One region of the Paramicrobacterium humi genome, then DNA from elsewhere that is predicted to be linked to it. Evidence: predicted binding sites of a transcription regulator. Region 1 holds the regulator's gene; the other holds the start of a gene.
The links. The regulator LexA, encoded in region 1, represses DNA repair genes until DNA is damaged. The targets are predictions, from matches to a motif close to TCGAACANNTGTTCGA.

Region 1 (15,644 bases):
CCCCGGCACCGATCCGCTCGTGCGCGCGCGGCTCGAAGGGGAACTCGAAGCCGACGGACGAGGATCCCTGTATCGGCGACTCCATGAACTCGACCCTGCCGTCGCCGCCCGAATCGGCCCGCATAACGCTCGCCGCATTGTCCGGGCGCTCGAGATCGCGGAGCTCACCGGCACCCCCGCCGCAGGGATGCTGCCCGACGAGCCCGAGTACTGGCGTCCCGTGACGCTCATCGGCCTGCAGCTTCCCCGCGAAGAGCTCACGGAGCGCCTCGACGGGCGCGTGCAGCGCATGTGGGATGCCGGACTGCTCGCCGAGGTGCGCGGGCTCATGGAGCAGGGACTGAAACGCTCAACGACCGCCGGCCGTGCCATCGGCTACGCGCAAGCGGCGGCCCAGCTGAGCGGAGAATGCAGCGAGTCCGAAGCGATCTCCGACACCCAGAGACTCACCCGCCGTTACGCCCGGCGTCAGATGAGCTGGTTCCGCCGTTACCGCGACCTGCACTGGCTCGACGCGGCATCCGCGTCCCTGCCGGACGATGCCCTCGAGATCATCGCCCGGAACGAAGGGCAACTGCATCGCCCCTAGACTTGCCGTATGCCGACCACGCTGCAGTTCACCAAGGGCCATGGCACCGGGAACGACTTCATTCTCTACACCGATCCCGCCGGCCAGTCGCCCCTGAGCCCGGAGCAAGTGCGCGCGCTGTGCGATCGGCACATGGGCATCGGCGCCGACGGGATCATCCGCGCCGTTCGCTCGAACGCGATCCCCAACGGGGCCGCCTCACTGGCCGAGGACGAAGCCGCCGAGTGGTTCATGGACTACGTCAATGCCGACGGCACGGTCGCGGAGATGTGCGGGAACGGCATTCGGGTCTTCGTGCGTTACCTGCTCGCCAACGGGCTGACCACGCTCGAGACTGGCGAGACTCTCCCGATCGGCACGCGCGCCGGCGTGCGCGACGTGCAAGTGTCAACGAACGGGTTCCAGGTCGACCTCGGACGCTGGCGGCTCGAGGACGGCGACCCTCTCGTGCGTGTGAAGGGTTTGAAAGTGGCCCGGCCCGGCCAAGGCATCGACGTGGGCAATCCGCATATCGTCGTCGCCCTCGCGGATCTCGACGAACTCGCCGACGCGGATCTCGGCTACATCCCCGTTGTGGAGCCTGAACCGGAGAACGGGGCGAACATCGAACTCGTGGTCCCGCGCGACCCGCTCGTCAAGGACGGAATCGGCCGCATCAGCATGCGCGTGCACGAACGCGGCTCGGGGGAGACGCTCTCGTGCGGCACCGGCGTCGCGGCATCCGCTCTCGCCACCCGGCACTGGGCGGGCAGCAGCGCTCCCAACAATTGGCGTGTCGACGTGCCGGGCGGAACGCTCGGCGTGCGCATGTTCGCCGCGGAGGACGGCGAGCACGTTGCGCTCTCCGGACCCGCGGAGCTTGTCTACACGGGCACGATCGAGCTGGCCTGACCTGCCGTCAGCCGACGACGTCGATCGGCTCGGTCTGACCGGTGTGCCGCCGGGCGCGGAGCACCCGATATCCCTTGCCCGTCGCTGCCCGCACGACGCTGAATTCATCGGAGAGCGCGGTCTGCAGCCACCGGTGAAGGCTGTCGGAACCAAGGTTGCGCTGCACGACGAGATACGCGTCAGAGCCGGGCAGAAGCCGTGGCAGCCACCGTTCGAGCATGCCGTGCAACTCGTTCTTACCGACCCGGATGGGCGGGTTGGACCAGATGGTGCTGAACGCGACGTCGTCAGGAACCTCATCGGGAGTGACCGCGCGAACGTTCGTCAGCCCGGCCGTGCGGGCGTTGCGACGCACGAGCTCAAGGGAGCGTTCGTTCACATCGACTGCCCACACCGTGGCGTCGGGGGAGAGCAGTCCGAGCGTGAGGGCGATCGGACCCCAGCCGCAGCCGAGATCCAGAAAGTGTCCGCTCGTCGGCGGAGGGGCCGTGCTCGAGAGCAAGACTCGGGTGCCGGTGTCGATGCGATCGGGGCTGAAGACCCCATTCGCAGTCGTCAGCTGAAAGGCGCGTCCGGCGAGTGTGACGTTCACGGTCTTCAACCGCAAGTCGCTTCCCGGAGTGCCTGTGAAGTAATGGTCACCCGTCATATCTAGGTACGTTATCCCAGCCGGCAGACACTAGGCTTTAACGCAATGGCTGACACGACTGACCGAGGCGACGACGACGTCGTCGACCGCATTCTCTCCCGCGCCAACGACAGTGCCGCTGGCTACTCGATCTTCGGTCGTGCCCAAGCGCTCCAGGACGAATCGACGGCGGCGGGTTCGGACGACGGCGAGCAATTCGATCGCGAGGAGCGTCAGGCGCTCCGCCGCGTCGCCGGGCTCTCGACGGAGCTCGAGGACGTCACGGAAGTCGAGTACCGGCAGCTTCGCCTCGAGAACGTCGTGCTCATCGGCGTGTATGCCCAGGGCACCCTGGAGGACGCCGAGAACTCTCTGCGGGAACTGTCCGCCCTCGCCGAAACGGCGGGCGCCGTCGTCCTCGACGGCCTGCTGCAGCGCCGTCCGTACCCGGATCCGAGCACCTACCTCGGCAAAGGCAAGGCCCACGAGCTGCGTGAGATCGTCACGTCCCTCGGCGCCGACACGGTCATCGCGGACACGGAGCTCGCCCCGAGTCAGCGTCGCGCGCTCGAGGACGTCGTCAAGGTGAAGGTCATCGACCGAACCGCGGTCATCCTCGACATCTTCAGCCAGCATGCGAAGAGCCGGGAGGGCAAGGCGCAAGTGGAGCTCGCGCAGCTCGAGTACCTGCTCCCGCGGCTCCGCGGCTGGGGCGAGTCGATGAGCCGTCAAGCCGGCGGCCAGGTCGGCGGCGCGGGAGCGGGAATGGGCTCTCGCGGACCCGGCGAGACGAAGATCGAGCTCGACCGGCGTCGGATTCACACGCGCATGGCCAAGCTGCGCAAGCAGATCAAGGGCTTCGCACCGGCGCGCGAGGCGAAGCGCGCAAATCGTCACCGCCACGAAGTGCCGTCCGTGGCCATCGTCGGTTACACGAACGCCGGAAAGTCAAGCCTGCTGAATCGCCTCACTCGCGCCGGCGTGCTGGTGGAGAACGCGCTCTTTGCGACACTCGACTCCACGACACGGCGTACGAAGACCAAGGACGGCCGCGAATACACGCTGTCCGACACAGTCGGTTTCGTCCGGAACCTGCCGCACCAGCTCGTCGAGGCGTTCCGCTCCACGCTCGAGGAGGTCGCGGAGGCGGATCTGCTCGTCCACGTCGTGGACGCCGCACACCCGGACCCTGCCGCGCAGATCGCGACGGTTCGCGACGTCGTCGGCGATGTCGGCGCGCGTGACGTTCCCGAACTCATTGTCTTCAACAAGTCCGACCTCATCGACGACGATCAGCGCCTTGTCCTGCGCGGCATCGCTCCTGACGCCGTCTTCGTCTCGGCGCGGACGGGCGAGGGCGTCGATGAGATGCTCGACGCCATCGAGCGGATGCTGCCTCGGCCGTCCGTGGCGGTCGAACTACTCGTGCCCTACGATCGGGGCGACATCATCTCAATGCTTCACCGGCGTGGCGCCGTGCGCCAGCTCGACTATCTCGCGGCGGGGACACGCGTGAAGGCCGCCGTGACCGAGGAGATCGCGGCGCAGCTCCAGGAGTTCGCGACCGGCAGCTGACCGGGCGTCAGACGGCGCGAAGGACGGCGACGACCTTGCCGAGAACCTCGGCGTTGTCGCCGAGGATCGGCTCGAACGCGGAGTTCCGGGGGAGCAGCCACGTGTGACCGTCGCGCTGCCGGAACACCTTCACCGTCGCCTCCCCATCGAGCATGGCCGCGACGATGTCACCGTTCTCGGCCGTGCTCTGCTGGCGCACGACGACCCAGTCGTCGTTGCAGATCGCCGCGTCGATCATGGACTCGCCCTGAACCTTCAGCATGAACAGGTCGCCCTTGCCCACGAGCTGGCGGGGTAGCGGGAAGACTTCCTCCACCTGCTGGTCCGCGGTGATCGGAACACCGGCTGCGATCTGTCCCACGAGGGGCACCATCGCGGCATCGCCCACGGGAGTCTGGCTCTCGGCCGCATCGATGGTCTGCGGAAGGTCGATCAGGATCTCGAGCGCGCGCGGCCGGTTCGGGTCGCGGCGCAAGTAGCCGCTGAGCTCGAGCTGGTTGAGCTGGTGGGTCACGGACGACAAGGAGGCGAGACCGACAGCGTCCCCGATCTCGCGCATGCTCGGCGGATAGCCGCGCTGGCTCACGGAACGCTGGATGTACTCGAGAATCGCGCGCTGCTTGTCGCTGAGATTCTTGCGGCGACGAGTACCCGTCCTGACCTTGCCGTCCTGCGCCATTTCCGTGCTCCCGTCGTCGCCCCGCTGCCCCGATGTCAGAGGCTCATGGTGGGGTTGTCCCTGTGATCGAAACTGTATCCGTTTTGCCCGGCCAGGACAAACACCTGTTCGAGTGTGTCGCGGATTCTTTCGACGCAAATACGAAAAGCACCTTGACTCTTCGAAACTTCGAAGATAGGTTCGGAACACAGCTTCGTTCCGGCCCCTCCCGGCCGAGGGGTCGGAACGAATCTCACCACAAAGGAGAACTCTGATGAGCACAGCAGCGAAGTCGTCCTCCGTCCGCGTTCGCCTCACTCGGCGCGGACGTGCGGTCGTCACCGCCCTTGCAGCCCTGCCCCTCCTGGTCGGCGTCGGCGTTCTGTCGACGAACGCCTCCTCGGCCTTCGCCACATCGCACGCGGCCGAGCAGAGCTTCGAATACGTGACCGTCGGCGCCGGTGAATCGCTCTGGGGCCTCGCCCAGCGAGTTGCGCCCAACGCTGACCCGCGCGACGTCGTCGCCGACATCGTGCGACTCAACCAGCTCGAAAGCTCTTCCGTGGGAGCGGGCGCTCGCGTGGCCATCCCCGCCCGGTACGCGGATGCCGAATGAGAACGGCATAGCATTGTCGAGTGACCTCACTCGATGATCTTCCCCTTCGCGACGACCTCCGCGGCAAGTCACCGTACGGTGCACCACAGGCGCCCGTCCCGGTCGCTCTGAATGTGAACGAGAACACCCACGGAATTCCCGAGGACGTCGCCCACGACATCGTGGCCTCCGTGGCCACGGCGATTCTGAGCCTCAACCGTTACCCGGATCGAGAGTTCACGCAATTGCGCACAGCACTCGCGGACTACCTCGGACACGGCCTCTCGGCAGAGAACATCTGGGCCGCCAACGGTTCGAACGAAGTGCTGCAGCAGATTCTGCAGGCCTTTGCGGGGAGCGGTCGCTCGCTCATGGGGTTCGTGCCCACCTATTCCATGTACTCGCTTCTGGCGATGGGAACTGGAACGCGCTGGATCGCGGCGGAGCGCGACGAGGACTTCGAACTCTCACCGGAGACCGCCGCGGCCGCTGTCAGTCGCGAGCAGCCCGACGTGGTCTTTCTGTGCTCACCCAATAACCCCACGGGCACACCGCTCTCACTCGAGACCATCACAGCGGTGTACGATGCCGCGCCCGGCATCGTCGTGGTCGATGAGGCATACGCCGAGTTCGCTCCCGTCGGTACGCCGAGTGCGCTGACTCTCCTCCCCGGACGGGAGCGGCTGATCGTTTCGCGCACGATGAGCAAGGCGTTCGCCTTCGCCGGCGCACGCGTCGGCTACCTCGCTGCCGACCCGGCGATCGCTGACGCCCTCCGCCTCGTACGCCTGCCCTATCACCTCTCTGCGCTGACCCAAGCCGCCGCACTCGGTGCGCTGCGGCACTCCCACGAGATGCTTGCCGTGGTCGGTGAAATCCGCGTCCAGAAGGATCGGATCGTCGCCCACCTCAGCGAGCTCGGCTACAAGCCATACCGCTCGGGCAGCAATTTCGTGCTGTTCGGCGGCGTCGCCGACACCCGTGCGCTCTTCCAGTCACTGTTTGAGCGGGGCATCCTCATTCGCGACATCGGCATCCCCGGCCACATGCGCGTGAGCGCCGGCACGGAGGCTGAGACCAGCGCGTTCCTCGACGCTCTCGCAGCACTAACATCGAAGGTATGACTTCACCGCGTGTAGCCAGCATCCGACGCCAGACGAGCGAATCGTCGATTGAGCTCAGTCTCGACCTGGACGGCACCGGCACGAGCGACATCAGCAGCTCGGTGCCGTTCTTCGACCACCTGCTGACCGCGTTCGCGAAGCACTCCCTTACCGACTTGACGGTGCGGGCCGAGGGCGACACCCACATCGACGTCCACCACACCGTCGAGGACATCGGCATCGCCTTGGGAACGGCAATCCGAACGGCGCTCGGCACGAAGGAGGGAATCTCGCGCTACGGCGACGCGCTCGTTCCGCTCGACGAGGCGCTCGTCCAAGCCGTCGTCGACATCTCGGGCCGCCCGTATCTCGTGCACGGCGGCGAGCCCGCGGGCTTCGAGTTCCACCTCATCGGCGGACACTTCACCGGATCGATGGTGCGCCACGTGTTCGAGGCGATCGCCTACAACTCCGCACTCACCATGCACGTCGACGTGCGCTCGGGTCGGGACCCGCACCACATAGCGGAAGCCGAGTTCAAGGCGTTCGCGCGCGCATTCCGGCAGGCGAAGGCGATGGACCCGCTCGTGTCCGGCATCCCGTCGACAAAGGGTGCACTATGACACGTCCTCGAGTGGTGGTCCTCGATTACGGCTCGGGCAACGTCCACTCGGCGGTGAAGGCCATCGAAGCCGCCGGCGCTGACGTCGAGCTCACCGGCGACAAGCGTGCCGCGCTCGAGGCGGACGGTCTCCTGGTTCCCGGTGTCGGGGCATTCAGCGCTGTGATGGACCAGCTGCGCGCCTCCGGCGGGGACGAAGTCATCGACCGGCGTCTCGCGGGCGGCCGCCCCGTTCTCGGAATCTGCGTGGGCATGCAAGTGCTGTTCGAGCGCGGCGTCGAGCGCGGCCAGGAGACGGAGGGTCTAGGCCAGTGGCCCGGTGCAGTCGTCGAACTCGAAGCACCCGTCCTGCCGCACATGGGATGGAACACCGTCGACGCCCCGGAGGACTCCCGCTTTTTCGCGGGGCTCTCCGGTGAGCGCTTCTATTTCGTGCACTCCTATGCGGCGACGGAATGGTCGCTCGAGGCCACGGGCTCGTTCCCGTCCCCGAAAGTGACGTGGGCGGAACACGGCACCCGGTTCGTCGCCGCTGTCGAGAACGGTCCGCTGTGGGCTGCGCAATTCCACCCGGAGAAGTCGGGCGAGGCCGGAATCCGCCTTCTGGCCAATTGGGTGGGAACGCTCACCTCTCGCTAATATTGGGGACTTGTGCCGGTGCGGCACAGCTCGTCATGGTTAAGGACAAGAATGCGTGAGTTCAATCAGGCGCCGGCACTCGAACTGCTGCCCGCCGTCGACGTCGCCAGCGGAAAGGCCGTGCGCCTGACCCAAGGGGAGGCCGGCAGCGAGACAAGCTACGGGGATCCCGTCGATGCGGCCGAGACCTGGGTCGATCAGGGCGCGGAGTGGCTGCACCTCGTCGACCTCGACGCCGCATTCGGGCGTGGAAGCAACGCGGGCGTGATCCGGCGCGTCATCAAGAACGTGCGCGGAGTCAAGGTGGAGCTGTCCGGCGGCATCCGAGATGACGCCTCCCTCGAGGCCGCGCTTGCCACCGGAGCGAAGCGGATCAACCTCGGCACGGCGGCGCTGGAGAACCCGGAGTGGGCAGCGAACGTCATCGGCCAGTACGGCGAGGCGATCGCTGTCGGCCTCGACGTGCGCGGCACCACCCTTGCCGCGCGAGGCTGGACGCGCGAGGGAGGCGACCTCTGGCAGGTGCTCGAGCGTCTCGAAGAAGCAGGCTGCGCCCGCTATGTCGTCACCGACGTGACAAAGGACGGCACGCTCCAGGGCCCCAATGTCGATCTGCTGCGCCAGGTGATGGAGCACACGGAGCGCCCGGTCGTCGCGTCCGGCGGCATCTCGAGCCTTGACGACATCGCCGCCCTGCGGGAGCTGGTTCCGCTCGGGCTTGAAGGCGCGATCGTCGGAAAGGCGCTGTACGCCGGCGCGTTCACTCTCGCTGAGGCGCTGGATGTCGCGTCCGACTAATACGGGGGACTCAGCCGGTCAGCCGTGGGAAGGCCGGAGCTTCCAGCCGAATTCCCGAGCACAGGACGACGGATCGGCTCCGCCTGAGCTTGTCGCGGCGATCGAGCAGTTCCACGCGGGCACGGCCGATGAGGGCGCCGTCGTCGACGTCGTGCGCGGCGCGCGGTTCCTCATCCCGCTCATCGCCCACGCGGGCGAGCACGGTGTGACCGATGAGGGACTCGCCGTCGACAAGACCCAGGAGCTGTCCATAATCACCGTCGGCGGTCCCGACGGTCGCAACGTCCTGCCTGTCTTCTCATCCGTCGCCGCGATGTCCTCCTGGAACGCCGCAGCTCGTCCCGTGCCCGCCGAAGGGGTCCGCGTCGCGCTGGCGGCTGCGGAAGAGGGCACCGACGTTGTCGTCATCGATCCGACGAGCGAGACGGAGTTCGCCATCCGGCGGCCGGCGCTCTGGGCCATCGCGCAATCCGAGCAGTGGCGGCCGAGCCACTCCGATCCGGAGGTGTTCGAGGCGTTCGAACGGTCCATCGGCACCGAGCTCGCCGTGCAGGGCGTCGCCCTCGCCCCGGGCGACCCGGAAGGTCGCCTGCTCGGGCCGGAGACCGTCGTTCGCTTGAGCCTCGCTTCCGGGCTCACTCGTCAAGAGCTCGACGCGGTGCTTGCCCGGCTCGCTGCGCGCTGGGCGGCGGACGAGATCATCGCGAGCCGCGTCGATTCGCTCAAGGTCGCACTCGTCGCCGCGTGAGCGAGCCGGTCAGATGACGGGTCCCGTCCACTTCTCGCCCGGACCCTGTCCCGGTGCATCGGGAAGCGAGGACGCTTCCCGGAACGCGAGCTGAACTGAGCGGAGGCCGTCACGGAGGCTCCGCGCGTGCATGTCGCTGATCTCGGGTGCGCCTGCCGTGATCAGCCCCGCGAGGGCGTTGATGAGCTTGCGTGCCTCGTCGAGGTCGATCTGAGAGTCGGGGTCATCGGCGAGGCCGCACTTGACGGCTGCGGCGCTCATGAGGTGGACAGCGGCGGTCGTAATGATCTCCACCGCGGCGACATCCGCGATGTCGCGCGTGGCCTGCGCCGCCTCGTCGGGAAGGCCCGTGGGAGTACCGTCGTTATCGATCGTGTTCACTGAATTCCTCTGGTAGACTATTGCGGTCTCCGAGGATTGTTCTCGGAACGAAAGAGGAGAATCTCCCACCCGCGCTTGACCGACTACTAGGTTACCGGGTCGTTGCACTCCGCTGAGCCGCTTCGGTGGCGAGGTAGTCAGGGTGCGGTACGTGACAGCGTCGCGTGCGTGTGAATCCTCTCTCGTCATGACTCGGCAACCGCCGAAGCATGGAAGTAGTGATTGAGATCAGAGGAGTTCCGCATCAGCGATCCCCGTACCAATGACCGTATCCGGGTCCCGGAGGTCCGACTTGTCGGCCCGAGTGGCGAGCAGGTCGGCGTTGTCAAGATCGAGGTGGCGCTGCGCCTTGCGCAGGAAGCCGAGCTTGACCTCGTCGAGGTTGCGCCCAACTCGAAGCCACCCGTGGCCAAGATCATGGACTACGGCAAGTTCAAGTACGAGGCTGCGCAGAAGGCCAAGGAGGCCAGGCGCAACCAGGCGAACACCGTGCTCAAGGAAGTTCGGTTCCGCCTCAAGATCGATGCCCACGACTACGAGACCAAGCGCAAGCGCGCCGAGGGGTTCCTCAAGGGCGGAGACAAGGTCAAGGCAATGATCCTGTTCCGCGGCCGCGAGCAGTCCCGGCCCGAGATGGGCGTGCGCTTGCTTCAGAAGTTTGCCGAAGATGTGGCGGAGTTTGGAACGGTTGAGTCCAACCCGAAGATCGACGGTCGAAACATGGTCATGGTCATTGGCCCTCTGAAGAACAAATCAGAGGCCAAGGCCGAGGCCAATGCACAACGCGCTGCCACCAAGGCGGCTAAGCAGGAGGAAAAGAATGCCTAAGCAGAAGACCCACTCAGGGGCCAAGAAGCGCTTCAAGATCACCGGCAGCGGAAAGATCATGAAGCAGCAGGCCGGCATGCGCCACAACCTCGAGGTGAAGTCGAGCCACCGCAAGCGTCGCCTCAACCAGGACCAGGTCCTGTCGGCGCACGACACCAAGATGGCCAAGAAGCTCCTCGGCCTCTGAGCCGACGACCCGTTAGGAAGATAGAGAAATGGCAAGAGTAAAGCGGGCCGTCAACGCCCACAAGAAGCGTCGGGTCATCCTCGAGCGCGCCGAGGGATACCGCGGACAGCGTTCGCGCCTCTACCGCAAGGCGAAGGAGCAGGTCACCCACTCGCTCGTCTACTCGTACCGCGACCGCCGCCAGCGCAAGGGCGACTTCCGCCGCCTGTGGATCCAGCGCATCAACGCCGCTGCACGCCAGAACGGCCTCACCTACAACCGCCTCATCCAGGGCCTCGGCCTGGCCGGCGTCGAGGTCGACCGTCGTATCCTCGCGGAGCTCGCAGTGAACGAGCCCGCGACGTTCGCCGCGCTAGTTGAGACCGCGAAGAAGGCGCTCCCGGCGGACACGTCGGCGCCGAAGACAGACGCCGCAGCGTAGTCTTCCTCCTGCATGACGGCGGGCACCGGTGATCCGGTGCCCGCCGTTTTTTGCGCCCGTACACTTGTGGGGTGATCGAGAACCCGCGTGCCGGCCGTGTGAAGGCCGTTGCAAAGCTGTCCCGACGAGCGACTCGCCAGGAGACCGGACTGTTCCTCCTCGAGGGACCGCAAGCGGTGAGCGAGGCGATCGCGTACCGACCGGAGCTGATCGAGGAGCTGTACGCGACACCGAGCGCCCGCGAACGCCACAGCGACGTAGCCGAAGCGGCGCAAGCGGCGGGCATCGAACTCGAGTTCGTCACCGAAGAGGTGCTGGACGCCATGGCGGACACGGTCACGCCCCAAGGCTTCGTCGCCGTCTGCCGCCAGTTCCCGACGGCGCTCAAGCAGATCCTCTCGGACAGGCCCGCTCTCGTCGCGATCCTCGAAGAGGTCCGCGACCCCGGCAACCTTGGCACCATCATCCGAGCGGCCGACGCGGCGGGCGCCGACGGCGTCATCCTCACGGGGCGCACCGTCGATCTCTACAATCCGAAGGTCGTGCGCTCGACGACCGGTTCGCTCTTCCACATCCCGATAGCGGTCGGGGCCAGTCTCGATACAGTCGTCGCGCGGGCCCGGTCGGCCGGGCTCGCGGTGCTCGCCGCAGACATCAAGGGCGAGGACCTTCTCGAGGTCCGCAACGCGGGAAGTCTTGACCACCCCACGGCATGGGTGTTCGGAAACGAGGCCCGCGGGCTGACCGACGACAGCCTCGCACTCGTGGACGCGGCGGTCACGGTGCCGATCTACGGCAATGCCGAATCGATGAACCTCTCGACAGCGGCATCCGTGTGCCTGTTCGAATCAGCATTCGCGCAACGCACCGCGCAGTCATCGGACGATTAGGTTACGAATCAGTAACGGGCGCTGCTTCGTCACATTGTTGAAACAGTGTGTCGCATAGCGTATCCGTTATGGATTCGAACGATCAGGCGGCGTCGCCTGCCGGCAGCGAGCTGCCCGCATTCGAGACGCGAAGCAATCCCATCGTCGCCGCGACCGGTGAGCCGCTCGTCGTGGTCGACCACGTCGAGAAGTACTACGGCGATTTCCACGCCCTCAAGGACATCAACCTCACCGTCAACAAGGGCGAGGTCGTCGTCGTGATCGGGCCGAGCGGCTCGGGCAAGTCGACGCTCTGCCGCACCATCAACCGTCTCGAGACGATTCAATCGGGCGAGATCCGCATCGATGGCAAGAGCCTGCCTGAGGAAGGCAAAGCTCTCGCGGCACTGCGCGCGGACGTCGGCATGGTGTTCCAGTCGTTCAACCTCTTCGCCCACAAGACGATCCTCGAGAACGTCACGCTCGGCCCCATCCGAGTGCGCAAGCAGAAGAAGGCGGATGCCGACAAGGCGGCGAAGGCGCTCCTCGATCGCGTGGGCGTCGGCGTCCAGGCGGCGAAGATGCCGGCGCAGCTCTCCGGCGGTCAGCAGCAGCGTGTCGCGATCGCGCGCGCTCTCGCGATGAAGCCGAAGGTCATGCTGTTCGACGAGCCGACGAGCGCGCTCGACCCCGAGATGATCAATGAAGTGCTCGATGTCATGGTGCAGCTGGCGCACGAGGGAATGACGATGATCGTCGTCACCCATGAGATGGGCTTCGCCCGCAAGGCCGCAGACCGCGTCGTGTTCATGGCCGACGGCGAGATCGTGGAAGAGGCCACCCCCGAGGAGTTCTTCACAAAGCCGAAGAGCGACCGGGCGAAAGACTTCCTGTCGAAGCTGCTCACGCACTGAGCAGCCGAGGCTGAAGGCACACTGGGGCGAACGCCCCTACGAGAAAGGAAAGCAGATGCGCAAAGGATTGACGCTCTTCGCAGCAGCCGCTGCGGCGGCGCTGGTTCTGTCGGGCTGCGCGGGCGACGAGCCCAGCGGCACCCCAGGAGGCAGCGGGGACGAAGGGGCGAAGACATCGTCGCTGTACGAGGTCAACAAGAACGTCGACCTCGAGGGCAGCCCGACGTACGACGCGGCGAAGAAGGCCGACAAGATCACCATCGGCGTCAAGGAAGACCAGCCCGGTCTTGGCTACAAGGACGCCGTGAGCGGTGAGCGCAGCGGGTTCGACATCGAGATCGCGAAGTGGATGGCCGCATCGCTCGGATTCTCGGACAAGCAGATCACCTTCGAAGCGATCCCCAGCGCGAATCGTGAGCAGGCGCTCGTGAACGGTGACATCGACCTGTACGTCGGAACGTACTCGATCACCGACAAGCGCAAGGAAATGGTCGACTTCGCCGGCCCGTACTTCATCACCGGGCAGGGTCTGCTCGTGCTGAAGGACAACGACGAGATCAAGAGCGACGCCGACCTCGCCGGCAAGAAGGTCTGCTCGGCGACCGGCTCCACGCCGATCCAGAACATCCGCGACAACTACAAGGACGCGACTCCGGTCGAGTTCGACGTGTACTCGCAGTGTGTTGACGCCCTCAAGGACGGCTCCGTCGACGCGGTGACGACCGACGAGGCCATCCTCCTCGGCTACGCCGCCCAGGACCCCGACAACCTCAAGGTCGTCGGCAAGCCCTTCACCACGGAGAAGTACGGCATCGGCATCCCCAAGGGTGACGACGCGCTTCGTCACTACCTGAACAAGGTGCTCACCGACGGCAACGACACCTGGGAAGGCATCTACGACGCCACCCTTGGCAAGTCGGGCACCAAGGTCGAGCAGCCGGCTGTCGACGACTACTAAACCGACATGACGCCGGGTGGTGGCAGCTCGCCGCCACCCGGCATCCGGTTCCCCCAACCAGAGCAGAGGAAAACCACGTGGACGTCTTGCTGGACAACCTCGACATCTTCGTCAGAGGCTTCCGGACCACCCTTGTGCTGTTCGTGTGGTCGGCGATCTTCTCGACGATCCTCGGCATGATCGTGGGCACCATGCGCGTCTCGCCGGTGCCGGTCATGCGCGGCGTCGGCACCATCTACGTCAACCTCGTCCGCAACACTCCGCTCACCCTGATCTTCTTCTTCTTCGCCTTCGGATATCCGAAGCTGCGACTCGGCGAGGTTTCGTACGAGACGCTCGCGATCATCGCCTTGAGCCTCTACACCGCCACCTATATCGCGGAAGTGCTGCGCTCGGGCTTCAACACCGTGCCCATCGGCCAGGCAGAAGCAGCCCGAGCGATCGGGCTCTCGTTCGTGCCCACCATGACGCGCGTTGTACTCCCGCAGGCCTTCCGCGCCGTGATCCCGCCGTTCATGAGCGTGCTCATCGCGCTGCTCAAGAACACGACCGTCGCTGCGGGCTTCTCCGTCGCAGAGGCCGGCGCCATTCGCGCCTACGCGTCCGAGCGAGGCGAGCCAGCGATGATCGTGCTTCTCTGGGTCGCGCTGTTCTTCGTGATCCTGGTCATGATCCTCGCCTTCATCCAGCGACGACTCGAGAACCGATGGAGGGTTGCCCGATGAGCAGCGTTCTCTACGATGCACCCGGGCCCCGCGCCCGGCTCCGCAACCGAATCCTCGCGGTCGTGACGATCGTCATCGTCCTCGCGTTCGTCGCTTTCATCGCGTACCGGTTCTTCGACACCGGCCAGTTCAGCGCTCAGAAGTGGCAGCTGTTCCGCTACACCGCCGTGTGGCGCGCGATCGGCGCTGCCACTCTCACCACACTCTCTGCGTTCGTCGTCGCTGCCGTCGGAAGCCTCATTCTCGGTCTTCTCCTGTCCGTCGGCCGCGTCTCGGACCACGCGTGGGTGCGCTGGCCCGTCACAGTGTTCACCGAGATCTTCCGCGCCATCCCCGTGCTGATCCTGATGATGATCATGTACTACGGACTCCCGCCGCTCGGCTTCGACTTCATCAGTCCCTATGTGGCCGTGGTCACGGGCCTCATTCTGTACAACGGATCCGTGCTCGCCGAAGTCTTCCGCTCCGGCATCGAGTCGCTTCCGCGCGGGCAATCGGAAGCCGGCTACGCGATCGGGCTGCGCAAGACAGCCGTCATGTCGGTCATCCTGTACCCGCAGGCGATTCGCGCGATGATGCCCGTCATCATCTCGCAGCTCGTCGTCGTGCTCAAGGACACCGCACTCGGGTTCATCGTCACGTTCCAGGAGCTGCTGTACCTCGCCAAGTTCTACGGCAGCCAGGTCACCTACGGTTCCCCGATCATCCCGTCCACCATCGTGATCGGCTCGATCTACGTGATTCTCTGCCTCATTCTCGCGGGCGTCGCGAAGTGGGTTGAGCAGCGCACACGGCGCAGCTCCAAGCTGCCGAAGGACCCGGGTGCGCGAGAAGATCTCGCCGCCGCGGAGACGAAGGCGATCGCCATTCAAGCGCAGGCGGGCGAGCGGAAGATCTGATCCACAGCGGCCAATCCGCTCGCATTCCCACCGGTAGACTTGGGGATCGTGTCAGACGCTATCCCCATCACAGAAGAAGCACTCTCGCAGGCGGTGGACGCCGCCCTCGCTGCGATCGCCGCCGCTGACTCGACTGCGGCGCTCAAGACCGTGCGCACCGAGCACACCGGAGAGTCCTCTCCGCTCGCGAAGCTCAACGGGCAGCTGCGGAACGTCCCGAACGAGCAGAAGGCGACGCTCGGCAAGCTCGTCGGCCAAGCGCGGGCGCGCGTGAACGCCACCTTCCAAGCGCGCCAGGAGGAGATCACGGCGCTCGAGGACGCCGCTCGTCTCGATGCCGAGACGATCGACGTGACGGCCGTCGCGCTGCGCTACCGCCCGGGTGCCCGACACCCGCTGACGATGCTGCAGGATCGCGTCTCGGACATCTTCGTCGGCATGGGCTGGGAGATCGCGGAGGGCCCCGAAGTGGAAAGCGAATGGTTCAACTTCGACGCCCTCAACTTCGACGCCGACCACCCGGCACGCGCGATGCAGGACACGTTCTTCGTCGAGCCGCCAGAGTCGCACCTCGTGCTTCGCACCCACACGTCGCCCGTGCAGGTGCGCTCCCTGC
Region 2 (15,644 bases), 1.1 Mb from region 1:
CCTGGCTCACTTGCGGAAGCTGCTGCGGATCGCCGAGCAGCAGGAGGTTGCGGGCGCCGACGCTCGCGGCGATCGTGGAGCCGAGCGAGAACTGTCCGGCCTCGTCGACCACGAGCAGGTCGAGCGATTCGCGGGGCACGAGGGCGGGGTTGCTGAAGTTCCACGCGGTGCCGCCGACGACGAATCCCGTGTGCGCGTTGTCGAGCGCGAAGGTGAGGTAGTCGGTCTTGCGGAGCGTCGTGTAATCGTGCTCGGTGCGGTCGCCGTCCTTGGGCGCCTTGCCCACGAGGTTGTTCGGCAGCCCGGCCGCGACCACGCGATCGAGCACGTTCTCGACGACGGCGTGCGATTGCGACACCACCCCGATGCGCCACTGGTGGTCGCGCACGAGCGCCGCGATGACGTGAGAGGCGAGGTACGTCTTTCCGGTTCCGGGCGGTCCCTGCACGGCGAGGTAGGACCCGTCGAGGTCGAGCAGCGCCGCCGTGACGTCGGCGACGTTGTCTCCGGTCGCGGGCAGACGCCCGCCTCGAGTGCGCGGCGGCACTCGGCGCAGCAGGTCGAGCATGGGTTCTGCGGGCAGCGCATCGGCGATCTCACCGGGCGCGGCATCCGCGGCATCCACGATCCGCTGTCCCCATTCGGCGATCGCGTCGACCTGCGTGCCGGGCGACGGCGGGCTCGCCGGCGTGAGTGCGACGGGCATGGTCGTGTACGGGTCGACGTCCTTACCGAGCGTCTCCTCGATCAGCAGGGAGCCATCATCGCCGACCTCGATGAGCCTCGCGGACTTGGCCACGCGCGCTCCGGGGTCGCTCGTCGGATCGGTCCACGGGCCCGGGTGGGCGTACACGACGTACGGCGTCGCGCCTTCCTTGACGGTGCTGCCCGGCGCCCACTGGCCGAAGACGCGCACGTGACGGCGTTCGCTGCGCTGCTTGCCCTCGCGATGCCAGTCCCGTTCAAGCACGGCACGGTCGATGATGAAGCAATCGCGCGTGTCCGCCCACTCGTCGATGGGCTCGACGAGCCGAGAGAAGTGGCCCCACCAGAAGCTCTTGTGCTCGCGTCGGTGGTAGTCGATCGCCGCTGCCGCGACACCGAGCGCCCGCTGCTCGGGAGTGCGTTCGAGCTCGAGCGGGTCGCCGGCGAGGGCCGCGAGCCGGTCGTGCAACGGCGAGGGCTCGATCTCGGCCTCATCGCGCTCAGTCGGCGGCGAGGGCGCGATGCCGTGCGCGAGTGCCAGGCCGCGCAGCCAGTCACGCAGCCGCAGCGTGGAGACGCAGTCGTATTCGTTGTAGTCGGCGATCGAATCGAGCATGCGCTGCGCTTCAGCAGCGGCATCCGCATCACCCGCGAGTCCGGCCGCACGGAGCTCGCTGAGCCGAGCGTATTCCGTTATCGAGTCGCCCGCGTTCGTCACGTCGCCCTCGCGGCGCTCGTCGCCCATGTACAACGGCTCGAGCTTCTTTATCGAGTACGAGCGAGAGCCCACGCGCACGCTCTGCCGCACGATGGGGTACAGGTCGACGAGCACGTGCTCGCGCAGCAGCGTGTCGACGGCATCCTCCCCCACACCGTGACGCGCGGCGAGAGACAGCAGGTGCGTGCGCTCGTAGGGAGCGTAATGGTAGATATGCATGTTCGGATGCCGCCGACGGCGGTCCGCGACATACGCGAGGAACTCCGCGAGAGCCTGGCGTTCTTCGGCGAACGTGTGGGCCCAGAAGGCCCGGAAGGTGCCGTCGGGCTCGATGAGGCCGAAGAGATAGTCGAGTCCCCACTCCCGGTGCTCGCCGGCGCCTGATTCGCTGTAGAGCGGGTCGCCCTCGAAATCGAAGAAGATGTCTCCGGCATCAGGATCGGGAAGAGCGGCGAGAGCTTTGGGGTCGAACAGCGTGACAGCGGGACCGGCGTCCGGTGCGGACTCGAGCTGCAGGCGGGCCTGCTCGCGCAAGTGCTCGAACGTCGACGCGCTCATGCCGTCGATGGCGCTCGGCGCCGCGGCGAGCTGCTCGATGGTCGCGATTCCGGCGCGGTTGAGCACGGCGCGCTGGCGCACGCTCAAATTCGCGACGAGAAGGAGGTCCCGGTGTTCCTGCACCGCCTCTTCGCAGAGCTCGCAGCGGCCGCACAGGGCATAGCGCGTGTCACCCCAGGCGAGCGGGGAGAGTTCGGCGAGGCGCTCGGCCATGATGCGCTGAAGGCGCGCGCGGCGCTTGCGATATACGGGTGCGATGTCGGCGAGGCGGTGCTCGCTGTGGCTACCGTCACCGAGAATGAGCCGCGCGACCGGGCTGACGGGCACACCGAGTTCCGTGAGCTTCTCCCCGTATGCGGCGAGTTGGAGCAGCGCCGTGATCTTGGCGTGGCGGGCGAGTTTGGTGTCCTGCACCTCGTAGCTGCCATCGGGCTGGCGGACGATGAAGTCGGCGAAGCCGACGAAGTTGCCGTCCCAGAATGTCGCCTGGAAGACGACGTCCGCACCGCCCTCGAACGCTGCTTTCGTCTCGGCGGCCACTTGGGCCAAGTGTTCAGCGGACATCGATTGGGGCCGGTCGATCTCGACGACGCCTTCCGCGTACGTGTCGCGGTAGTGCTGAAGCACGTTTGCTTCATGCACGTCGCCGAGTGCGGACGTGCGCTGGTTCATCGCGTCGCGTTCTTCGACGATCGGCGGAATGCGACCGAGTTTCGCGTCGAGCCTGCGCAGGAATGCCCATTCGCACTGGGACGCGAGAGTCAGGTCGCTTGCGCTCGTGACGATGCGCGGCACGGCAGACGTGTGGGACTCGGCATCCATGGGTGAAAGCAGGAACATCAGGGCCTCTCGATTCGCATCAACGGTACAAGCAGCGACTGACGTTGCGGGCACGACAATGGAGACATGTGGATTGGTTGGATCGAGTTCGACCTGTTGTTGGGGGATGTGCACTCGCTCAAGGAGAAGCGTTCCACCGTGCGCCCGATTCTGGCTGAGATCAAGCGTCGCTTCGAGGTCTCGGTCGCGGAGGTCGGGCACCTTGATCTGCACCGGCGCGCAGCCGTCGGAGTGAGCGTGGTCAGCGCTCACAGTAGCCACGTGACGGAAGTACTCGACGGTGTCGAGCGAATGGTCGCAGCCCGGCCCGAAATCGAGTTACTGTCCGCTCGCAGGCGGCTTCATCGCAGCGAGGACTGACCGCGGTCGGTCGTCGATCGCGGCATTGCCGACTGCCGACGCTCAGTGCCGACGCTAACGCGCCAAGGCGCGCATCACATGCTCACTCTGCTTCTAGAAGAGCGGGTTCTCCGGGTAGTCCTTGCCGTCGGTCGCGTCAGCGTCGTCGGCTGCATCGGCTTCGTCGGTTTTGGTGTCGGTGAACCAGCTCTCGCCGTCGGGATTCGGCGCGTCTTCGGCGAAGCCGTCGTTCTCGCTTTCCTCGTCGTCGATGTCGGGTTCGGGAGTCTCGTCGCATTCGTCGAGGGGTACGAATCCGACATTGGTGGAGCGTCGGATGCGGTACTTCTGTCCGAGGGGTGAGGTCCAGATGATGGTCCCGTCGTCGTCGCGTTGGACCTGCCAGGTGCTTGAGTGTTTGAGTACGTGGTGGCGTCGGCACAGGCAATTGAGGTTCTCGAGGTCGGTCTCACCTCCGTCCTGCCAGGCGAGGATGTGGTCCACATCACATTGCCTGGCCGACCGGTTGCAGCCGGGGAAGCCGCAGACCTTGTCTCTGACTTCGATGGTCTTTCGCAGGTCGGCGGGGACGGCGTAGCGGTCGCGTCCGACGGAGAGGACGGCTCCGGTTTCGGGGTGGGTGAGCAGCCTTGTGAAGCTTGGCGCTTGGGCGGCGAGCCGGCGGGCGGTCTCGGGGTTGATCGGCCCGTACCCGTCGAGTTCTGCCGGTTCCTCACTGTGGCCGAGGAGGGTCATCACCGGGACGGTCACGTGCACCGTCGGCCGGATCGCTCCATCACGGCCGGCGAAGACGGGAACACCGGCCCCCTCACCGCTGTCGTCACTGCTGCCGCCGGTGCCGATCCCGGTGGTGAGCCCGAGCATGGCGGCGTCGGTGAACACGTCGGCGGTGAGTTGCCCGATGGTGCGCTGATCGCCGGTTTTGCGGAGGCTTTTGGCGGTGGTGTGGCAGGCGTTGAATATGCTCTGGGTTACCTCGACGGGGGCGTAGAGGGCGAGCCAGCCCATTCCGTCGGGAGCGTTCCAGTGCTCCACTCGCCGATCTTCCGCTGCCGCTTCGTGGCGTTCGGTACTGGTTTCCGGGTGCAGGCTCTCGCGCAGGGCGAGGGCCTTGTTCTTGAACTGCGGCGGGGTGGAGGTTTTCGCCAGCTTGAGGGCGACCTGCTCGAACGCCGCCCGATCCTGTGTGGAGAGCCCGGTGGCCTGATCGATGAGCGTGCGCGCGTGCTGATATGTGATCACCCCCTCACCGAGTGCTTCCAGGGTGGCGGGGAGTTCCGTGGTGAGGGTTTCGGCGGTGCCGAGCATCGAGGTGATCATCGGCTGCGACAACCGCATCTTCGCCGCCAGTTCCCCGGCGAGGGCGGAACGCACAACCTCCTGCGTCTTCGTCGTGTCCGTGTCGGAGGCGACGAACAGGTCACGGTTCGCCGTCGCGTGGTCCAGAAGATCCGCGAGCATCGTGGACACCTGCGCCTGCACGACCGCCAGCAACGCGTACTGTTCGGAGATCTCTTCGACCATCACCGCCAGTTTCCCGATCCGGGAGTCGCGGCTTTCGGGTGGGTGTTTATCGTCATCGTTGAGGATTACCATGGGTTTACTCTGCCATCACCCACCGACACTCACTCGAACACAAATACGAAACTGGATAAGTCAGAGTGCGCGGGTCCTGTGGACGAGAAGTCGGCGCTTCCTGAGCGGTTCGCGGCGTCGCGGGCAGCGCTGCCAGCGGTTCGTGACGTTGCTCGCGCGTCGCGGGAGCGGCATCCGATCACCGTGAACCTGCCGACTGCTCCGTGGCATGCCGGTGCGGTCGCCGTCCGACAGACGGCGACCGCACACCGCATGTGTCAGCGGCGGCGCGCCGCGCTCTTGCGCGACACCACCTTCACTGCTGCGCCGATAAGAAGGAGCAGCGAAGCGAGACCGAGAATCGCCGCCCCACCATCGGCACCCGTCTCAGCGAGTTCGCCGGTGACGGTCGCCGCGATCGGCGCCGCACTCCGGGTGCTCGCTGCTGCAGCGACTCCGCTGTCTCCGACAACCGAGTCGGGCGTGGCAGCATCCGTCACCGAATCACCGATGCCGGACTCGCCCAAACCAGACGTCTCGTTGTCGGAGCCGATTGCGCCGGGAGCCTCACTTGCAGGGTCACCGGTGCCCGGCATGGGGCCCGCCGACGCGCTCTCACCAGTCACGGAGACGCTCGTTCCGTCAATGCCGATGTGCAGGCCAACGATCGGAGCCAGATCGGTTGACGGTGTGCAGTCTGACGACAGAACGAATGCGCATGATGGTCTCCCTTAGGCGGCCGCGGTCTCGGCCGTGACGGATGCCGCCGCCCCCGAGGTCAGGTGGACGATGAGGTTCTGCAGGGACACCGCGGACACCGTGAGCCCCGCGCGCTCGGCGGCTTCGGCGTCGCCGGGCTCGGCGGTGATGGTGGCGGAGCGGAGTCCGCCGAGTCGCTCGCGGGCGGGAACGTCGCGGTCGCGCACGAAGGCGTCGACGGCATCCGCGCGGCCCGCGACCTGGAGGGTGCGACCGCGAAGCTCGTCGGTGTCGGCGTCGAGGAGCACGCGCCCCTCGTCGAGGACGACGACGTGCTCGAGCAGGTTCGCGGCCTCGTCAATGTGGTGCGTCGAGAGCACGATCGTGCGGGGGTGCTCGGCGAAGTCGGTCAGCAGGCGGTCGTAGAACAGCTGACGCGCGACGGCGTCGAGCCCGAGGTAGGGCTCGTCGAAGAAGGTGAGCGGCGCATGGGAGGCGAGGCCGACGATGATGCCGACGGCGCTCAGCTGACCGCGCGAGAGCTTTTTGATGGGTCGCTTCTCGGGCAGTCGGAATTCCTCGATGAGCTGTGCGGCGAACGCGGCATCCCATTCGGGATACACGTCGGCGGCGACGGCGAACACATCGCGGGGTCGGAAGGTGTCGGGGTAGCGCTGCCGAGCTCGATCGCGACGCCGTCGACGGCGCGCGTGTCTTTGTAGGTCTTCGTGAGGTTGCGGGCGACGATGGCGGTCATCGCTTCGCCTCTTTCGTGATCATGGCGATGAGATCGTCGAACCCGATGTCGAGTTTCGACGCCTCTCGCAGGAGTGGGCTGATGTATTCACCGGCGAAGGAGCTCTGCCTGTCTTCGATGAGCGCGCGCGTGGCGCCCGTGGCGACGAACATGCCGATGCCTCTCTTCTTGTAGAGCACTCCGGCGTCGACGAGGCGATTGAGACCCTTCGCCGCCGTGGCGGGATTGATGTGGAGGAACGCTGCGAGCTCGTTCGTCGAGGGCACCGGTGTCTCTTCGGGGTACGTCCCGTCAAGGATGTCGTTCTCGATCTGCTCGGCGATCTGCACGAACAGCGGGCGTCCATCCTCGAGCATGGCGCCTCCGTTCCGGTCGGCGGCGGGTGCGCACCCGCCGGAAAGCAGAACGCGTCTGCTTCTGTGGTTCGTTACTCAACCAATGAACCATAGAACCAGGATGCTGTCAAGCAGAGCCTCAGCCGGCGTCGTCCCAGACGAGCCGCGTGCCCTCGAGCACCCGCGCGCCTTCGCTTGGCTCGTGCGCGGTGAGCTTTCCGGTGTGCATGAGATGCTCGACCGGGATGCCGCAGCCGAGCGCGACGACGTCGGCGATGATGCGGCGGTGACACCGCCACCAGACGGACTCCGAGCACATGACGGCCGTGCGCGCCGTCCCGATGTCGTCGACGAGATCAGGAAGGGCGGTCTGGAACTCGTCGCCGCGCGTCCACGCGGAGTAGGCGCGGAACGCTTCGACGCGCCACCAGGTGTCGGGCGACGGAGTGTGCTTGTCGAGTCGGCGTCGCCCGCCGAGGCGCTGATCCCAGCGGTAGGCGATGCCGATCTCGGCGAGCAGCTCGGGAACCTGCCCGCGCGCGGCCGCCTCGTTCGCGCGGCTTCCGGGGAAGCGGCGCACGTCGACGACGCGCTCGATGCGCGCGTCGCGCAGCAGGTCGGCGAGCTCCTGCCGCTCGAGGCGGCCATGACCGAACGTGAGCAGAGGCATGGCGCCAGTGTAGGCGGCGCGCCTCACGGGGCGAGCGCGATATACGGCGCCGTCGCGAGCAGCACCGCGGCGAGCACGAACGCGAGCACGCGGGAGGACACGTGCCTGGCGACGATCCAGCCGAGCACGACGCCGAGCAGTTCGGGGAGGCCGACGAGGGCGGCGAGGCCGAGGTCGATGGAACCCGACGCCAGGTACCCGAGGCTGCCGACGGCGGCGATGACGATCGACTGCACTTGCGACGCCGCGAGCGCTGGCAGCAAGGACACGCCGATGACGATGAGCAGCGGCACGCTCAGCATCGGGCCGCCGACGCCGAAGACGCCGCTCACGGCCGCGACCGCCAGTCCGATCCCGATTGTCGGCGCGAGGCCGAGCGGCCTCCGCGCGTGGGCGTGCTGCTCGGCGGCATCCGTCGTTCTCGACCGGTGCTGACGCACGAGGACGAGCACCGCGACGATGACGACGAGGGCGGCGAGCAGCATCCCGAACGCGTCTGGGGAGAGCAGCCGGTTGAGGAGCACCCCGAGCGGCGTGCCGACGACCGCGGTCACGGACAGCACGACCGCGAGGCGCTTCACGTCGGGGTCGGCGAGGTGGCGTGACCGGGCGAAGACGATCGTGCCGACGATGCCCGTGGCGACGTTCGTGAGCATCGCCGTTCCGGCCACCTCGTCGGGAGCGAGCGGCGTGAGAGCGACGAGACCGATCGTGACGAGCACGCCGCCCGGGCCGATCGCCGTGATGCCGACGCCGGCGACGAGCCCGATGAGCGCGAGCGCGATGACGGGAAGAAGCGCGCTCACGCGGCGTCTTGGCTGATCTCGCTCCAGCCGCCGTCGGTGACCGAGATGCGCAGCTTCGCGGGGATCTGCTCCTTCATTCCCTCGACGTGGCTGATGAGGCCGACGGTGCGACCGCCGGCGCGCAGGGAGTCGAGGGTGGCCATCGCGATCTCGAGCGTGTCGGCGTCGAGCGAGCCGAAGCCCTCGTCGATGAACAGGGTGTCGAGCGTGATTCCGCCGGAGCGCGCCGTGACGACCTCGGCGAGGCCGAGCGCGAGGGCGAGCGAGGCGAGGAAGGTCTCGCCGCCCGAGAGCGAGTGCGTCGCGCGCGCTTGCCCCGTGTGCTGGTCGAAGATCGCGAGTCCGAGCCCCGAGCGCACGTTGCGGTACTGCACGGCGTCGTCGTGCTCGAGCGTGTAGCGGCCACCCGACATCGTGCGGAGCCTCGCGTTCGCGGCATCCACGATCTGCTCGAGCTCGGCGGCGAGCACATAGCTCTCGAGGCGCATGCGCCGCGTGTTGGGGTCTTTGCCGGCGAGCGTGTTCGCGAGTTGCTGCAGCGTCTCGAACTCGCGGTTCACGTGAGCGGATGCCGCGAGCTTCTCGCTGATCGTCGTCACTGTTCGCACAAGCGCGGTGTGCCGTTCGTGGAGGGTGTCGCGGTCGCGGTGGGCGGCGTCGCGCGCCTCGCGCGCGGTCTCGAGGGCGGCAGCGGTCGCCGCAATGTCGGGTGCTTCGGCGGGCAGGTCGGCGAGTTCCGGCTCGGCGAGGATCGCCGCGTTCGTCGCGCGGGCGTCGTCGTGGCGGCGGATGCTGCTGCGCAGCGTCTCCCGATCGGCCGCGGCTCGCCGGGCGGTCACTGCCGCGTCCGCGTTCGCGAAGCCGTGCTCGGCGAGGGCGTCGGCGAGTCGCCGCTCGGCCTCGGCGACGGCGTCGCCGCGCAGGGCGCGTGTGCGCAGCGCCTCGGCGAGGCGCTGCGCCGCGTCGCGGGCGGCGGTGAGCGCGGCGACGGCGTGCGTGATGGTGAGGTGCTCGCCGCGCTGCGCCTCGACGTTCGAGGTGATGCGGGTGATCTCGGTGCGCGCGTTCGACTCGGCGCCGGCGTGCGCGTCGCGCTCGCTGCGCAGCCTGTCGCGGTCGGCGTCGCCGCGCTCGCGTTCGTCAACAAGCGCCGCATGGCGAGCCTCGAGTTCGGTGACCCGTTCCGCGGCGGCGGTCGCGCGATCGAGCGCGTCGCGTGCGGGCTCGAGTTCGGCATCGAGCTGCGCAGCGTCGCGGTCACCCGTGGCGGCGCGCAGCTCCGCCGCGCGCGTCTCGAGCCGGGACACCTCGCGAGCGGCATCCGCCTTCGCCGTCTCGCATCGGGCGAGCGTCTCGCGCGCCGCCTCGATGTCGGCCTCCGTCACCGGCTCCTGTTCCCGGCGGGCGGGGGACGGATGCTGCGTGGCGCCGCACACGGCGCAGGGCTCTCCGTCGACGAGCTCCGCCGCGAGCTCGGCCGCGTGCCCCGCGAGACGGTCATCCAGCAGCTGCTGGAGCGCGAGCGAGGCGTTGGTGTTCTCGCGCACGCGTTCTGCCTCCGTCGCCCGTGCGGCCGCGAGCTCGTCGGTGACCGCGAGCGCCTGCTCGGCTGCGGCCCGGGCCGCCTGGAACCGCTCGAGCTCGCCGCGCGCGGCGTCGACTCCGGCCGCCTGGACGGTGGCGGTCGTCAGTTCGGCGGCGACCGCGGCGATCTCCTCGGGCAGCTGGGCGAGCCGCTGCGTGAGCGCGTCGAGTGCTTCGGCGGCGACCGTCCTGCGGTGCGCGGCGTCGGCCTCGGCCGAGGCGAGGCCGGGCAGCGCGTTCTCCTGCTCGAGCACATCGTCGAGGAGCGCGAGGCGACCGGCGAGCGCCGTGACGGCGTCGTCGAGGTCGCTCGTGTCGGCGTCGGGCGCGGCCAGGTCATCGGTGCGCACGGCCGCGTACGCCTCACGCGCCCGGTCGACCGCGGTGACGGCGGCAGCGTGCTCCTCGCGGGCCGCTCGCGCGCCGGTCACGTAGGGCCAGGCTCGTTCCGCCTGTTCGGCGAGCTGGAGTTCGGCGCGCTTCGACTCGATCTCGTCGTCAATGGCCGCGAGGTCGCGAGCGTTCTCCTCCGCGGCGGCACGGCGCGTCTGCCGACGCGTGAGCTCGAGCGCCTCGGTGTGCGCGGCTTCGGCCGCACGCTGCCGAGCGTCTGCCGCGGAGGCGGCGGTGATCGTCTGTGCGAGCCGGCCGCCGAGGGCGAGCACCTGCTGCTCGAGCCACGCTGTGACGTCCTGCTCGGGCGGTTCGGCGTCGAGGGCATGCGCGGCGTCGGCGAGGAGCTGCTCGGTGTGTGCTCGCGCGGTCGCAAGGCGGGCCTCGAGGTCGCGTCGGCGCTGCGTGACGGCTTCTTCGTAGTCGGCGAAGCGGCTTGTGCCGAACAGGCTGCGCAGCACGGTCTCGCGTTCGCCGCTGCCGGCGAGCAGGAATTTCTGGAAGCGGTTCTGCGCAAGCAGGATGACCTGAAGGAACTGGTCTTTCGTGAGGCCGACGAGGTCGGCGAGCTCGTGTGCGACGTCGACCGGGCGAGCCGCGATACCGCGCCAGGATCCTCCGTCGAGCGCGTCGAGCTGCGCCGTGGGCTTCTGCGTCGTCATGCCCGTTCCGCGCGCTTTCGGCCGGTCGTACTCGGGAGAGCGCGTCACGCGGTATCGCTCCCGTCCGATCGTGAACTCGAGGCTCACGCTCGTGGGGTCGTCGGGGGCGCAGTGGTCGCTGCGCAGCCGGCCTTTCGTGCCGTCGTAGCGCGGCACGCTGTCGTAGAGCGCGAAGGCGATGGCGTCGAGGATGCTCGACTTCCCTGCTCCGGTCTTTCCCGTGATGAGGAAGATGCCGTCGTCGGCGTACGTGTCGAAGTCGACCACTTGCGTGCCGCGGTAGGGCCCGAATCCGGTGATCTCGAGGCGGTTGATCTTCACGCCGCCTGCTCCTTGCCCGCCAGCTCGCCGATGACCTCGCGGAGAACGTCGACCTCGGCGTCGCTCGGACCTTCGCCGTTGCGCACGAATTCGAGGAAGCCGCCGATGATCTCGCTGTCGCTGCGCTGCTGGATGCGCTCGGCGTAGCTGCGGGTGCCGTGGTCGGCGACCGTGCTCGGCTCGTGCACCATTGTGGCGCAGTGCGGGAACCGGCCCTGCAGCTTGCGCATTCCGTCGATGGGCCGCACGGTGTCGGTGAGCACGGCGCTCACCCAGTCCTTCTCGAATTCCGCGTATTCCGGGTTCGCGAGCAGCTCGTCGAGCGTGCCGGTGAGCACAGTGAGCGGGCGGGGAACGGGAAGGTCGACCCACTCGACCGCGCCGAGCCCGTCGGCGTCGAGGTCGACGAGCCAGCCGCCGCGCGGCTTTCCCGCTTCGCTGAACGAGTAATGCAGCGGGGCCCCCGAATAGCGGATGCCGTCGGCGAGCTGCGCGCGGCCGTGGATGTGGCCGAGCGCGACGTAGTCGACGCCGTCGAACACCTGAGCCGGCACGAGGTCGAGTCCGCCGGAGGTGATGTCCCGCTCGACGTCGGTAGCGGCATCCGACACGCCTTGCGCGAAGCAGTGCGAGATGACGACGGCGCGGCCGCCGCGGGAGTCGTGGTCGGCGCGAATGCGGCGCATCGCGAAGTCGAGGGCGTGCGCGTGCGTCTTGAGGGTCTCGTCCGGGTAGCGGTGCCGGATGAGGGCCGGCTCAAGGTACGGGATGCCGTAGACGTGAACCGGGCCGTGCTCGTCCTCGAGCGTGACCGGAGTGTCGAGGCTCTCCTCGCGTGTGAGCACGTGGATGCCGGCGAGCGCGGCGAAGTCGGACTGGAAGCCGAGGCGTGCCGCCGAGTCGTGGTTGCCGCTTGTCGCGACGACTGTCGCGCCGGCATCACGCAACCCCGTGAGCGCGCGCGTGAGCAGCCGGTAGGCGTCGGCGGACGGGGTTGCGGAGTCGAACACGTCGCCGGCCACGATCACGAGGTCCACGTTGCGCTCGCGCACGGCATCGGCGAGCGCGTCGAGCACGCCCTCGAGCGCCTCGAGGGTCGGATGCCCGTGGAAGGTTCGCCCGATGTGCCAGTCGGAGGTGTGCAGGATTCGCATGCTTCGACGCTACCCGGCGCCGCCGACATCGCCGGACAGCAACCCGTGGCGCGTGGATAGATCCCGATTCACATCGTCATCGCCCTGGAGATGAGTCTCCATCAGCGAAATCGGTCTTGCGAAGATAACTCCGGACACTCGATACCATCGGAGCGACGAACGGAGACCCCTGTGACACTCGATCTCGAGCAGGCGAGCACCCTTCTCGACCGCACGTTTCGCGGTGCGCTCTTCGACATGGACGGCACGCTCATCGATTCGACGCCCGCCGTCATCCGTTCCTGGACTCAGCTCGCGAGCGAGATGGGGTCGACGACCCGGTTCGAGGGCGGCGGCCACGGCCGCCCCGCGCGCGAGCTGCTCGCGTCGGTCCTTCCCGCGGATCAGGTCGAGGCGGCGCTCGCTCGCGTGACGGAACTCGAACTCGCCGACACCGACGGCGTCATCGCGCTGCCCGGAGCGGGCGAGCTGCTCGCGGGTCTTCCCGAGCATGCGTGGACGATCGTCACTTCCTGCACACTCCGGCTCGCCGAGGTGCGCATCGCGGCGGCCGGGATCCCCCGGCCCGATCGGTTCGTCACATTCGACGACGTCACGAAGGGCAAGCCCGACCCCGAGCCGTTCCTCACCGGCGCCGAGCGCCTCGGAGTGCCCGCGACGGAGTGCGTCGCGTTCGAGGATGCGCCCGCCGGTCTTGAGGCGGCACGCGCGGCGGGCTGCGTGACGATCGCGATGGTCGGCACGCACGCGGGGGCGGAGCTCGACGCCGACATCGTTCTCGAGAGTCTCGAGCAGCTCGAGGTCGAGCGCGTGCCGGACGGTTTCCGACTCTCCCTCACCCTCTGACGCCACGCGCCGCACGCCCCTCGCGCGCACTGCGGTTCTGCGCCACAATGGAGGCGGGCGAAGGGGGCACGGGTGCCGGCGCAGAAGAGCTACTCGCAGGACTACATCGGAGGCTGCCGGGAACGCCTCTGGGCCCAGATCGCGCTCTACGACGAGGCGGATGCCGACGCCGTTCTCGAGTCGGTGTTCTTCAACAACCTCGTGATCGTGCTCGAGGCGACGTTCATGCACCGCGACCGCGACCAGGAGGGCACTAACGGCAATGCCCTCGGCGAGGTGCGCGTGCTCGCGGCATCCCTCATGGACGACGGCGTCACCATGGGCGCCGACCCGTCGACGGGCCTCGACGCTGAGACGAGTGTGCTCGGCCTCGCGCCCGGCGACGAGATCGCCCTCACGGAAGACGACTTCGTTCAGCTCGCCGACGCGTTCTTCTCGGAGCTCGAGAGACGCTACGGCGAGGCGTGACTACGCGCTCGGCGCGAACCAGGGCTGGTAGGTCGCGACCTTTGTGCGCAGCCCCGCGTCGGCCAGCATCCGCTTGACCTTCTCCCGCAGCTGGATGCTCGCCACGCCGATCATCGACAGGGCCGTGAGCGGCAGCTCGTCGCGCACGAGAACCTCGGCGGCGCTCTGTGCCGCGTCGTCGGCATCGAGGGCGAAGCGCGCGAGCATGCGGTCGGCCTGCACTGGGTCGGCGGCGAAGCGCGTGAGCCCTGCGGCAGCGTCGCCGTCGGCGACGACGACCTCCGCGTCGAGGGCTCGAAGGCTCGCGACGCTCGTGACGAGCATGACGAAGTCGTTCGGCGCCAGACGAGCGGCCTCCGCGCTGATGCGCACGTTGGGAGTGCGGGAACGGATGCTGCTCCACACCGCCGCGTCAGGCGAGAGGAACAGCGGAACGTACGCCGACACGGCGGCGTCCTCGATCGTGATGCGGCGGCGGGCGGCGCGGTTCTCGGCCGAGGAGAGCATGATCTGAGCGGCATCCGACCGTTCGTCGTCGTGAAGCAGGTCATCGCTCAGGATGCTGCCGCCGGCGAGAATCGAGGGCAGATTGCGCACGTGCGTGACGTGGTAGAGGCGCATCTGGTCGACGCGCACGGGCTTCGCCACGGAAGCGGAGCCGCGAGCTGTCGAGGTGCGGCTCGAGGCTCGCGTCGACGCGCGCGGTGTGGAGGTGCGGCTCGCGGTCTCACGCGGAGCCGATGAGGTCTCGGGGGTCTTGGGGGGATAGCAGATGGCGCACAGCCCGGCTTCGAAGCCGTGCCTACATTCGTCGCTCAAGGGAACCTTTCGTGCATCGGCCCGCGAGGTCGGGGGAACGGGGCCAACAGTCAAGGGTACGCCTCGCGCGCCGGCCCCGCACGCGGCCGCCCTGACGGACGATGTTCGCTTTTTCGCGTTGCGACCGGGCGCTTCGCGCGCGGGACAGTGAGGCCGAAGAAACCGCGAATCCGCTGAGGATTTGAACCGCATGTAGTAGGCGCTAGCGAGAAAAGAGGGTCCCCCGCTCGCTCACCGCGAGCGGAGAACCCTCCTGTGCGACGGGCATGGAAGCCTATCGCTTATCTGTTACAGGCAGCTCTCGATGTAGAAGTACTTCGAGATCTCCGGGTCATCTGCGTTGTCCGTCGTCGCAATGATGTTGTCCAGGACCCGCGGGGTGTCGATCTTCGATTCATCACCCGTGAGCTTGGCATAGGCGTATTCGACGCCGAGACGACCCTCTTGGATGAAGTCCTGCACGACGAGGATGTTGATGTTTCCTGCACGCAGCTGCTCCACCGTGCCTGGCTCAGCATCGTAGCCGGCAACGACGATATCGCCTGCGTGGCCGGAATTGACGACGGCGTTTGCGGCGCCTGTGGCGGAGTTCCCGTTCACCCCGAAGACTCCGGTGAGGTCAGAGTGCGCGAGCATCAGAGCCTGAACTTGAGACTCAGCAGTAGCGACCACGGAGCGCGAGTACTCGGGTTCGAGCACTTTGACGTCGGGGTACTTCTCTTCCATCACCGCACGGAAGCCTTCGACTCTATCGACGTCGGTGGTAGCACCCGGAACACCGGAAATAATGGCCACCGTGCCCTTGCCGTCGATGGCTTCGCCGAGGGCTTCCGCTGCCGCGCCTCCACCTTGGACGTTGTCGGAGCTGATCACCGCGGTGAGGCCGCTCGTGTCCTCTAGGCCGGTGTCGACTGTAATCACGGGAATATCAGCCGCAAGATACTGATCCACTGCGGGTCGAAGCGCAGAGGAATCTGCGGGAACGAGGAGAAGTGCATCGGGAGCGGTGGCGAGCATCGATTGGACCACGGGTAGCTGCTTCGCGGGATCCCATGCATTGGCACCTTGGAAGTCGACCTTGACTCCGAGTTCGTCCGCGGCTTCGAGTGCGCCGCAATACATGGTCTGGTACGCGGAGTGTGTCGTCATACCAGGGACGAGCGCGATCGTATACTCTTTGCCCCCGGCGTCGGGAGCTTCGCTGGAGCTTCCCGCATCGCTGCTCGATGAGCAACCGACAAGACCGAAGAGCGCAACAGCAGACAGTGCTATCCCGGCCTTTCGGATTCGGCTATTTGGTGATTGCATGATGTGGTTCCTTTCTGAAGAGCATCGTTGCTCTGCTTTTTGGTGAAGGTCTCTCAGGCGCGTTCG

Region 2: a site for LexA is predicted at 4,811-4,826, ahead of BLV49_RS07320 (HNH endonuclease signature motif containing protein). Genes of this name have one in related genera too.

What each region holds. Positions count from the first base shown of each region.
Region 1 covers NZ_FNRY01000001.1:2,593,167-2,608,810, forward strand. Annotated here, with positions in the region: gene miaA (tRNA (adenosine(37)-N6)-dimethylallyltransferase MiaA) at 1-589, shown strand, start outside; gene dapF (diaminopimelate epimerase) at 599-1,480, shown strand; gene BLV49_RS12910 (class I SAM-dependent methyltransferase) at 1,488-2,129, opposite strand; gene hflX (GTPase HflX) at 2,175-3,683, shown strand; gene lexA (transcriptional repressor LexA) at 3,691-4,362, opposite strand; gene BLV49_RS12925 (hypothetical protein) at 4,616-4,957, shown strand; gene BLV49_RS12930 (histidinol-phosphate transaminase) at 4,978-6,060, shown strand; gene hisB (imidazoleglycerol-phosphate dehydratase HisB) at 6,057-6,662, shown strand; gene hisH (imidazole glycerol phosphate synthase subunit HisH) at 6,659-7,300, shown strand; gene priA (bifunctional 1-(5-phosphoribosyl)-5-((5-phosphoribosylamino)methylideneamino)imidazole-4-carboxamide isomerase/phosphoribosylanthranilate isomerase PriA) at 7,352-8,098, shown strand; gene BLV49_RS12950 (SseB family protein) at 8,082-8,846, shown strand; gene BLV49_RS12955 (DUF1844 domain-containing protein) at 8,856-9,227, opposite strand; gene infC (translation initiation factor IF-3) at 9,450-10,055, shown strand; gene rpmI (50S ribosomal protein L35) at 10,048-10,242, shown strand; gene rplT (50S ribosomal protein L20) at 10,271-10,663, shown strand; gene BLV49_RS12975 (TrmH family RNA methyltransferase) at 10,735-11,553, shown strand; gene BLV49_RS12980 (amino acid ABC transporter ATP-binding protein) at 11,694-12,446, shown strand; gene BLV49_RS12985 (glutamate ABC transporter substrate-binding protein) at 12,502-13,404, shown strand; gene BLV49_RS12990 (amino acid ABC transporter permease) at 13,482-14,129, shown strand; gene BLV49_RS12995 (amino acid ABC transporter permease) at 14,126-15,028, shown strand; gene pheS (phenylalanine--tRNA ligase subunit alpha) at 15,077-15,644, shown strand, end outside.
Region 2 covers NZ_FNRY01000001.1:1,447,722-1,463,365, reverse strand. Annotated here, with positions in the region: gene BLV49_RS07330 (TM0106 family RecB-like putative nuclease) at 1-2,821, opposite strand, end outside; gene BLV49_RS07325 (DUF503 domain-containing protein) at 2,888-3,181, shown strand; gene BLV49_RS07320 (HNH endonuclease signature motif containing protein) at 3,275-4,705, opposite strand; gene BLV49_RS07315 (hypothetical protein) at 5,035-5,382, opposite strand; gene BLV49_RS07310 (AAA family ATPase) at 5,488-6,099, opposite strand; gene BLV49_RS07305 (GntR family transcriptional regulator) at 6,209-6,568, opposite strand; gene BLV49_RS07300 (DUF488 domain-containing protein) at 6,687-7,217, opposite strand; gene BLV49_RS07295 (sulfite exporter TauE/SafE family protein) at 7,241-8,023, opposite strand; gene BLV49_RS07290 (AAA family ATPase) at 8,020-10,983, opposite strand; gene BLV49_RS07285 (exonuclease SbcCD subunit D) at 10,980-12,137, opposite strand; gene BLV49_RS07280 (HAD-IA family hydrolase) at 12,309-12,983, shown strand; gene BLV49_RS07275 (hypothetical protein) at 13,056-13,451, shown strand; gene BLV49_RS07270 (DarT ssDNA thymidine ADP-ribosyltransferase family protein) at 13,452-14,270, opposite strand; gene BLV49_RS07265 (ABC transporter substrate-binding protein) at 14,559-15,578, opposite strand; gene BLV49_RS07260 (ABC transporter permease) at 15,632-15,644, opposite strand, start outside.